Regions from separate parts of the Comamonas sp. 7D-2 genome, predicted to be linked through region 2. Evidence: predicted binding sites of a transcription regulator. Region 2 holds the regulator's gene; the other holds the start of a gene.
The links. Region 2 encodes LexA, which represses DNA repair genes until DNA is damaged. Its sites were predicted from a motif close to ACTGTATNNNNATACAGT; they were not measured.
Positions count from the first base shown of each region.

Region 1: a site for LexA is predicted at 1,875-1,892, ahead of MPZ60_RS14310 (LexA family transcriptional regulator). Genes of this name have one in related genera too.

Region 1 is NZ_CP094238.1:3,103,915-3,108,674, forward strand. Features, by position in the region: gene MPZ60_RS14295 (MarR family winged helix-turn-helix transcriptional regulator) at 10-504, shown strand; gene MPZ60_RS14300 (DNA alkylation repair protein) at 501-1,274, shown strand; gene MPZ60_RS14305 (DUF6616 family protein) at 1,285-1,623, shown strand; gene MPZ60_RS14310 (LexA family transcriptional regulator) at 1,911-2,321, shown strand; gene MPZ60_RS14315 (hypothetical protein) at 2,570-3,058, shown strand; gene MPZ60_RS14320 (ATP-binding protein) at 3,086-4,606, shown strand.
Region 2 is NZ_CP094238.1:3,294,123-3,298,882, forward strand. Features, by position in the region: gene adk (adenylate kinase) at 1-426, shown strand, start outside; gene MPZ60_RS15185 (asparaginase) at 701-1,684, opposite strand; gene lexA (transcriptional repressor LexA) at 1,767-2,438, shown strand; gene MPZ60_RS15195 (hypothetical protein) at 2,666-3,025, shown strand; gene MPZ60_RS15200 (hypothetical protein) at 3,444-3,689, shown strand; gene MPZ60_RS15205 (universal stress protein) at 3,832-4,293, shown strand; gene MPZ60_RS15210 (hypothetical protein) at 4,597-4,760, opposite strand, start outside.

The sequences.
Region 1 (4,760 bases), 190 kb from region 2:
GGCTAACTAATGAAGCTTGAACAGAAGTACCAGGCGCTAATTGAAGAAGCACAACGACGCAAACTTCCTGATGTGGACGGCATCCGGCTGTGTTTTCAAGTGCTGTCGATGGCTGCAAACATCGACCGCGACTGCGCTGCTTTGCTGGCCCCTCATGGTTTGTCTGAGGGGCGCTTTGTGCTGTTGTTCCTTCTCGATGTGGCGCCTGACGGACTCGCACCCAACGCGCTGGCCGAGCAAGCTGGCGTGACCCGCGCCACGGTGACCGGTCTATTAGACGGACTGGAGCGCGAGGGTCTGATTGAACGTCACGCCAACGCCGAAGACCGCCGCGCACTTTGCATTCGGCTGACCTCAAAAGGAAAACAACTTGCCGGTACCGTTATCGACCAGCATGGTCGGTGGATTGCAGGCTTGTTTGGCAACCTGTCTGCACATGAGCGAAAGCAGCTGGCAGCGTTGCTGGAGAAAGTACGAGGCCCTGAATCGGACGTTGAATCATGAGGGATCAAGTCCGCAAGGGTGCGACACGCACCATTGACATCCCTCGGGACGTTCTGCATGCGCTATCGCGCGGGGAGTTGCAATGCGCGACGCTGGCTGAATGCCTGGCAGTCGACCAGGCCGTACTGGCACGAACACTCTTTCCGGCACTTACGGCTCAAGCACTGAGCACGATCGATGAAGCCTGCCAACTGGGCGTGCTCAAACGCATGGCCCGTATCGGCTCAGTCTTGCTGGATGCCCTGGGTACTGAGGGCATCGCACAATGCCAAACGCACCGCGCCGATATGGCACGAGGCTGGGCATGTTTCATGATCGGTGCCCGGCCTAACCTGGATCTCGGTGTACGGCTGGCCGCAATGCGCCCGTTGGCAGACGATGCCCATTTTGGTGTGCGTGAATGGGCTTGGATGGCAATGCGGCCGCACCTGGTGCAAGACCTGGCTGCGGCTATCGCTCAGCTGATGCCATGGACACAAGATCCTTCTGAACGTGTCCGACGATTCGCGTGCGAGGTTTTGCGTCCCCGCGGTGTGTGGAGCACGCATATCTCACAGCTCAAACGCTCGCCCGAGCAAGCACTGCCTTTGCTCTCAGCTTTGAAGAGCGACCCTTCGGTCTACGTGCAGGATTCGGTCGCCAATTGGCTCAATGATGCCGCCAAGGACCAGCCAAGCTGGGTGCGTGATATCTGCGCCCAATGGCTTCAAAGCACCCAAGCTGCCGCCACACATCGTATATGTCAACGCGCACTGCGCAATCTCAAGTGAAAGTGGAACCATGTCTCATTACCTTGTAGAGCTCTACACCCCCAATTCGGCTTGGCTCGCACTGTCCGCCGAACAAAGGCAACATTTTCTTGGCGGCATCGGACTCGCATTGAATCAACTCTCCAGCCTCGGTGTCGAAGTCCTCTCCCTGGCAGAAACGGACTCCAGCATTGACCAGGGAACCGCGCATACATTCCTTGGTATTTGGCGCTTTCCTGACCAGGCCGCTCGTGACGCCCTGCTGGCGGGCATCAAAGCCAGCGGCTGGTACGACTACTTTGACCATGTGAATGCAGCCAGCACTCAAGGGGCGGCGGATATTCACTTGGCTGCTCTAGCTGCCGCGTAGCTCAGTCTTTCGGACAATGCCGCTGTGCTCTGGTAATACATGCGGCTAGTCATTTCTAGCGCCCGCTGATGCCCACTAATGCCCGCTAATGGCCGCCCGCCACAGTCACCACTGCGGGCTGGCCAGCTTTCGGCACAGCACATGCAACTCAACATGGCCCCCCGGATTCGCACAGAACCGGGTGCAGGATCGAGTGGAAAGCATGCGACATCAACGTGGATTCATGACACCTGAGTCGCATCAATCGCTACACTGTACATATGCACAGTCATCGTCTCATGAGTGGTATGCCCGTCCAACTGATTGCGTCCCCGGTTACTTTGCCGCTGGCTGATCGCAGCGCACGCGCAGGCTCGCCCGCGAATGACTTCGCTGGCAAGCGACTGGATATTACTGACCTGCTGGTCACGCACCCCAAAGCCACGTTCCTGCTGCGCGTGACCGGCCCGTCCATGCAGGAACACGGCATCGATGACGGCGATATCGTCGTGGTGGACAGGGAGTTGCGTGCTCGCGATGGGAGCATCGTCGTGGCGGTTGTCGAGCGCGAACTCGTCATCAGAGCGCTGGACAGCGATGGCGACACTTGCAAGCTCAGGGCAGGCGCCCCCACCTACCCCGACATCGTGCCGCCAGAAGGACAGACGCTGGAAATCTGGGGTGTCGTCACCAGTTGCATCAAGCGCTTTGCAAAATGAATACATGCGCGCGCCAGCACAACACAGGCTGCCGTTGAAATCTGATTAGCGCCCCAAAAAAAGCACCTGCTAACGAAGAAAGGCAATGTAGTTCTCTACATTGCCTTTCTCTTTGGTTTATTACAGTTGTCCAACATCGCACTGCGGGCCGGGGTTAATTTTTTAGTAACTAATTTTTACAGATAATGCTTTGCATGCATTTTCTGCCTGCCTTGGCTGCCGCAGCATTTTTGCTGCCAGCCACAGCTATGAATCAAGCCATAGCGCAGCCCATCTATCGCTGCGGCAATACCTATTCTCAAGAGGCATGCAAAGGCGGCAAAGTGGTGGAAGACAAAACCACCACCCTGCACAGCGGGCATTCAGGCAGCACCGTTTATCTGTGCAAAGGCCATGGCGGCGGGCTTTTCTGGAGCAGCGCGCAATGCGGCCAGCACAACGCTTTTCTCGAACGTACTGAAACCGTGCCCTCCGGCCTGCCATGGGATCAAAAGGTCGCCCAGGCCGAAGCCCAATGGCGCAAGACCCAACGCAATACCGCTGCCCCTGCGGTTGTCTACCAAAACCGCCCTGCCCAGCCTGCCGAGCCCGGCAAAAAACAAGTCTGTGATGCACTGGAAGAACGCGTCAAAGCGTTGGACAGCATGGGACGTGCAGGCAGCCAGTATTACGACCTGGATTGGGTGCGAAGGGAGCGCAAGATCGCGAGAGATGAGCAGTTCCGACTAAGGTGTTAATTATTTTTCTACTTGGAGGAGATAGATATGAAAATCAAATCTGTAACAATAAATAGATTTAGAGGGTACAGTTCACCCGTATCAATCGACTTCGATAATCTTTTAGTTTTCGTTGGGAAAAATGATATAGGAAAATCTACAATCCTTGAAGCGCTAGATATTTTCTTTAATGAAGGAAAAGGGTGCGTCAAAATAGACAAAGATGACATAAATAAAAAATGCCTTTCAGAAGGAAACTCTGATATTGAAATATCAGTTGAATTCACAAATCTTCCGGCACAAATATATATTGATACAACTAACCCTACAACACTGAAGGATGAATATCTTTTATCAAAAAATGGAACACTTAAGGTTCTAAAACGTTACCCTAATGCAGGAAAAGAGAAGGTCTTTATAGAGGCACTGCACCCGACCAATACTGCATGTAAAGACCTGCTTTTCAAGAAAATTTCAGAACTACAAAAGATAGTTGACACTCAAGAATTTGCCTGCGCAGACAAGACAAAGAATGCTGAGCTAAGAAAGGCCATTTGGGGTGCACAGAGTGACCTAGAGCTAAAATCCTGCGAAATTGAAATCGCAAAGATTGAATCCAAAGATCTGTGGGATAAGTTAAAGGCATATATGCCGCTTTTCACTTTATTCCAATCTGATCGAAAAAATAGTGACGGCGATGGTGAAATTCAAGACCCTATGAAGCTTGCTGTCAGAGAAATTCTAAGCGACAAATCTATAAGAGATGATTTTGAAAGAATTTCCAATCTAGTCAAGCAGCGATTAGAGGACGTGGCAGAAAGGACTCGCGAAAAATTGAGCGAAATGAATCCGACTATCGCTTCAACACTAGACCCTCAATTACCCGACTCTCAAGATTTAAAGTGGACTGATGTCTTCAAAAGCGTTTCCATTACCGCAGATGAAGGAATACCTATAAATAAGCGAGGCAGTGGCGTTAAGAGATTGATATTAATTAGTTTCTTCCGAGCAGAAGCAGAAAGACGTCATCAAGAATCAAAGCTTCCCAGCATTATTTATGCTATTGAAGAACCAGAGACGGCACAACACCCCGATCATCAAAGAGCACTTCTCGATGCTTTAGTAAAACTATCAAAAACCGGTAATACTCAAGTAATACTAACAACTCATAGTCCAGAGATTGTAAAACAATTAAGGTTTGAAGACCTATTGATAATATCTGACCAACAAGATAACAGAATACAAAAAATAAGGGAGCATGAGCTGCCATATCCGAGCCTCAATGAAGTGAACTTCTCTACCTTCGGTGAAGCCAGTCAAGAGTATCACAATGAACTTTACGGACACATTGAGGCTATTGGAAAACTACAAGATTATAAAATTGGTAAACAGCAAATTCCTTATATAAAGATATATAAAGGCAACCCACAAAACACAACCACTACTTTAACTGAGTACATACGCCATCAAATCCATCATCCAGAAAATACTTTAAACGTGAGGTTTAATAGTGATCAACTTTCCGAATCAATTGAGCATATGCGCAACTTCATTCAGGCAAACCGATGATCACGCCATTCAATCACTAAACGTTGCTATACGCACCTTCCTCTTGTTAGGGCCTCGCAAGAGGTGGAGCGTAAGAACTCCTAAGATCACGCGGAAGAACCACATCCGATAACTGGCGGTTTTTTTGTGCCCTGACATTGCACGCCAGCACTCT
Region 2 (4,760 bases):
GCCAAGGGCTTCCTGTTTGACGGCTTCCCCCGCACCATCCCCCAGGCCGATGCCATGAAGGCCGCCGGCGTGAAGCTGGACTATGTGCTGGAAATCGATGTGCCCTTCGACGCCATCATCGAACGCATGAGCGGCCGCCGCAGCCACCCCGCCTCGGGCCGCACCTACCACGTCAAGTTCAACCCCCCCAAGGTGGAAGGCAAGGACGACGTGACCGGTGAAGACCTGGTTCAGCGCGAAGACGACAAGGAAGAAACCGTCAAGAAGCGCCTGGACGTCTACAGCAGCCAGACACGTCCTCTGGTGGACTACTACAGCAACTGGGCCAAGGCCGATGCAGCAGCGGCGCCCAAGTACCGCGCCATCAGCGGCACAGGCAGCGTTGAAGAGATCACCGAACGCGCTTTGGCCGCTCTGGCTTCCTGATCGCACTGTTCACTCGCTCATGGCGCCTTGCCGACTTTTGGCGGTCGGGCATCTCTGGGCAAAAAGGCCGGTGTCTTCACCGGCCTTTTTTATTCTCGAACCTCAGGCTCCCTGCCGTTCGGCCGGAGTCCATCCGATGCGGGCAAACTGCACCAAGGTGGAGTTGGCGCCATCAATATTCATAGCCATCTGCGCTCATAATCATTAGTTTTTAGATAAAAAACATCATAAATTCTAGGTAACACGCAGGATAGAAGCTCTCAGAATAAGAGCATCAACCCAATTCGCGAGGCCAACCCATCAGCTCCAGCATCAGGCTGATTCTGGCCTTGGCCGCAGGTAGGCTGCTCACATGGCCATCCCCCGCTCTCTCGGCCTGCACCACCTGCCCCTCCTCGCACCGGGTCGTGATGCGCAAAGCCATGCTCTGCACCTGCGCCCAGTCCAGGGCTGCCCCCAATGCCTGATGGACCGTGCCATTTCCCGTGCCCACCACCACCACGGCACGCACGCCTGCCGCATGCCAGGCCTGCATCACCGCCAGCGCCACGGCACTGTTGCAGCCCGCATGGCTGTGCAGCAACTCCACCTGGGGCCATTGACCTGCGGGCGGTAAAGCGATTGCAGGCAAGCCAGCCGCAGCAGCCCTAGGCAGCCCGCCCGTTGCCCAGCGCACCCGTCCCTCTTCCACCCAGCCCTGCGGGCCGGTGCCACTGCCATCAAAGGCATCCACACGGTAAGGATGCACCTTGCGCACCTGGCGCGCACTGAACACCCGGCCCGCCACCACGGCAAGCACACCGCGGCCAGCAGCTTGCGTATCGGCCGCACAGGCCACGGCATCGCGCAGATTGCCGGGGCCATCGGCCGAGATGGCTGTGGCCGGGCGCATGGCACAGGTCAACACCACGGGCTTTGCCGGGCGCAGAACACATTGCAGAAACCAGGCGGTTTCCTCCAGCGTGTCCGTGCCGTGGGTAATGACGATGCCGCTTACATCATCACGCGCGAGCAACTCGGCACATCGCAGCGCGAGTGCATGCCAGGTCGCGTGATCCATATCCTTGCTGTCCAGCTGCGCCAGCTGCTCCGTCTGCAGCGACGCAGCAGCAACGCGTTCCAGGTCCGGCACGGCCTGCAGCATCTGAGCCACGCCCAGCTGGGCCGCACGGTAGCCCACACTGGTGCCAGCCTGCTCGGCGACACCGGCAATCGTGCCACCGGTGCCCAGGATGACGATATTTTTGTCACGTTCCACTTGCAGTCCTCTTCAAACTGATTAAAAATACAGGTACTGGATGAACACACAGTATTCATCATCGATCGATCAAGGAATGCCCATGGACCACCCCAAGCTCACTCCCCGCCAGCAGCAGATTCTGGACCTCATCCAGTCCAGCATCGCTCGCACGGGTGCGCCCCCTACCCGGGCCGAGATTGCCAGCACCTTTGGCTTCAAGTCGGCCAATGCTGCAGAAGAGCATTTGCAGGCACTGGCCCGCAAGGGCGTCATAGATCTGGTCAGCGGCACATCGCGCGGCATTCGCCTGCGCGCCGATACCGTGCGCACCATCAATGCGGCACGCGGCACCAGCTTTGCGCTGCCGCTCACGGCCCTGGCCCCGCTGGTGCTTCCCCTGGTCGGCCGCGTCGCTGCCGGCTCGCCTATTCTGGCCCAGGAACATATCGATCAAAGCTATTCGGTCGAGCCCAGCCTGTTTGCCGCCAAGCCTGATTACCTGCTCAAGGTCCGCGGCATGTCCATGCGTGACGCGGGCATCATGGACGGCGACCTGCTGGCGGTACAGGCTACGCATGAAGCGCGCAACGGCCAGATTGTGGTGGCCCGCCTCGGTGACGACGTGACCGTCAAGCGCTTCAAGCGCACGCCTCAGGGCATCGAGCTGCTGCCCGAGAACCCCGACTACAAGATCATTCACGTCGATCCTGAAGAGCCATTCGCCATCGAAGGCCTGGCCGTAGGCCTTATCCGCAACAGCATGTTCATGTAACGGGCGACGGCGTCCCTCCGTCCATGCAGCGGAGGCACCGAGCCTCTTTCCCTCTCAAGCCCAGGTGGTAGGCGCGAAGCCGTTGAGCTTCGCCCTGGGCGGAGCTTTGCCTGAAGAACGCAATCCTGCCTTTATCCATGCCGCAAGGTCATCAAAGGAGTTGCCAAATGGGATTCGCCACATCACTGCAGTCTTTGACACGCCGGACCCTGAAAAGCCTGTCGTCCATGCAATCTTTCCCCCCGGACTTGCGTTGCGGCGAGGACGGCGCAGCCGTCACGCAGCCTGCGTCCCTCAATGCCCGTGGGCCGAAGGCGACGCGGATCGGCATTCCTTTCATGCGCGCCAACCGCAGCTGCGGCCGTCTCGCCGGCCATGCGCTTCGCATTCAGTCCGTTGCAGCCGCCCAGCTACATGTGCCGATGACCGCCGAACCTGCGCAGGTCGGCGCTCCGCGACTGCTCAAGATCGTGCAGCGTGAGCCGCGCAGTCAGCCCGAATGCCTGCTGATCTCGGGCCGCATGGCCGATGTCTGCGCCGCGCTGGAGCGTATGGCACTCCATGAGCAAACAGCCCCGCAAGTCTGAAAGCACAGTGAGGTTTGACGGCCTCACTTATGCAGCCCCGAGCCCGACACGCGATAGGCCTGCAGGCGGAGCAACAAAGCTTCCATATGCATCCAGCAGGAAGCCATTTCAGCGCTCTTGGCCCATTGGCTGGCAGATATGACGCCAGACGACTCTGCCAGCAGTGCATAGGCGAAAAACTCGATATTGCCAGAGCAGACCCTCTGCCTTGGCGCCGAACGATCTGGATCGCCATGTAAATTTTTTACTGATGCTCTGCCGGGGTCTGTCCGCCGAAACGCATTTCGCACAAGCCTCGCAGCCTTCTAAACTCCTTGTCAGGCGCGAATATGCGTCAGAGCGGATACCCGGATCAGGGTATTGCGGCACCTCTTCGACAGTGGAAACATTCATATACACATGTCAACGAGGGCGTCTTATGAGTGCCTACCGCAAGCTCTTGCAGCACATACAGGCCAAAGACGCCAATGGGAACCTGCGCCTGATTCTGGTCTATCAGAGCTTTGATGAGGTCGACATGCCGCATGGCGTCTCCATACGCCCGTCTGCCATTTACTTTGAAACTGCCGATCACCAGGAGGTCAACTGGCTCAATCCACAGCAGTTCGAGATAGAGGCCACTGGCGAAATCCTCAATCGCGTTCCTCCTTCGCCCGAGGAATGAGACAACTCGACGCGACCGCCCCGTTACAGAGTCTTACCTCCTGTCTACAACTCTGCTGCATTCAAGAACTAGGCATTGCGCGGCTTGAAATATTGGAATAAATTGATTCTCAGGCACATCTTCCGGCATCAGGAGGCTGAACATGTTCAAGCACCTGCTCATTCCCACCGATGGCACCAAACTGTCAGAGGCTGCCGTGCGTGCTGGCGTTCTGCTTGCGCGTGAACAAGGCGCCAAGGTGACCGGCCTTTATGTCATGCCCGATTACCGCGCCATCATCTACGGCGCGGACGCACTGCTGACTTACAACAGCGCAGAGTTCGAGCGAAGTGCCAACAGCGATGCAGATGCGGCTTTGCAGTTCGTTGACCAGATTGCCAGACCTGAAGGCGTACCCTGCAACTTTGTGCGAGTCACCCACGCCTCTGTCTACCAAGCCATTGTTCAGCAGGCACAGGAATTGCAATGCGACCTGATTTGCATGGCTTCACACGGTCGCAAAGGTATCGGCGGAATTTTGCTGGGCAGCGAAACCCAGCGCGTTCTGACGCACAGCCATATCCCGGTGCTTGTACACCGGCCCGCCTCCACCGGCAAACATTAAGGAGCCAGAAATATCGAATAGCAGTCCTGCATGTCGCACGCTTGCCTTGATACAAGATGAGCAAGCGACTTGCAAGTCATGGCTGCAAAATGCAGGCCAGCCAGTCAGGAGTTGCTGGCCGCTCCCGATGGGGCAACCTGTCAACCGTTCAAACGCGTCAGCAACAGTGCAAGAGCGATAAACGGCGATTGAGGCCAAAGTACGCCTCTGCCAAATATTCAAATGCATTGACTGTGTGAGCTGCAGAACCGGATCGAGAGGACCCCGAAACTTGCCCGCCTTGCGCGGGCATTTTTTTGGCTGCTAGGCACATCGCTCCGATACTTCTCCCAATCGCTCACGATGCCCAGGCAAGGTGAACAGAATCTGGAGATTCTGCGAGTCCATTTGCTGCACCACGATGGAGCCGTCTTCGTGCAGATAGATCCGCACAGTGCGTGCATCATCCAGATCCCAGTGCGCAACGC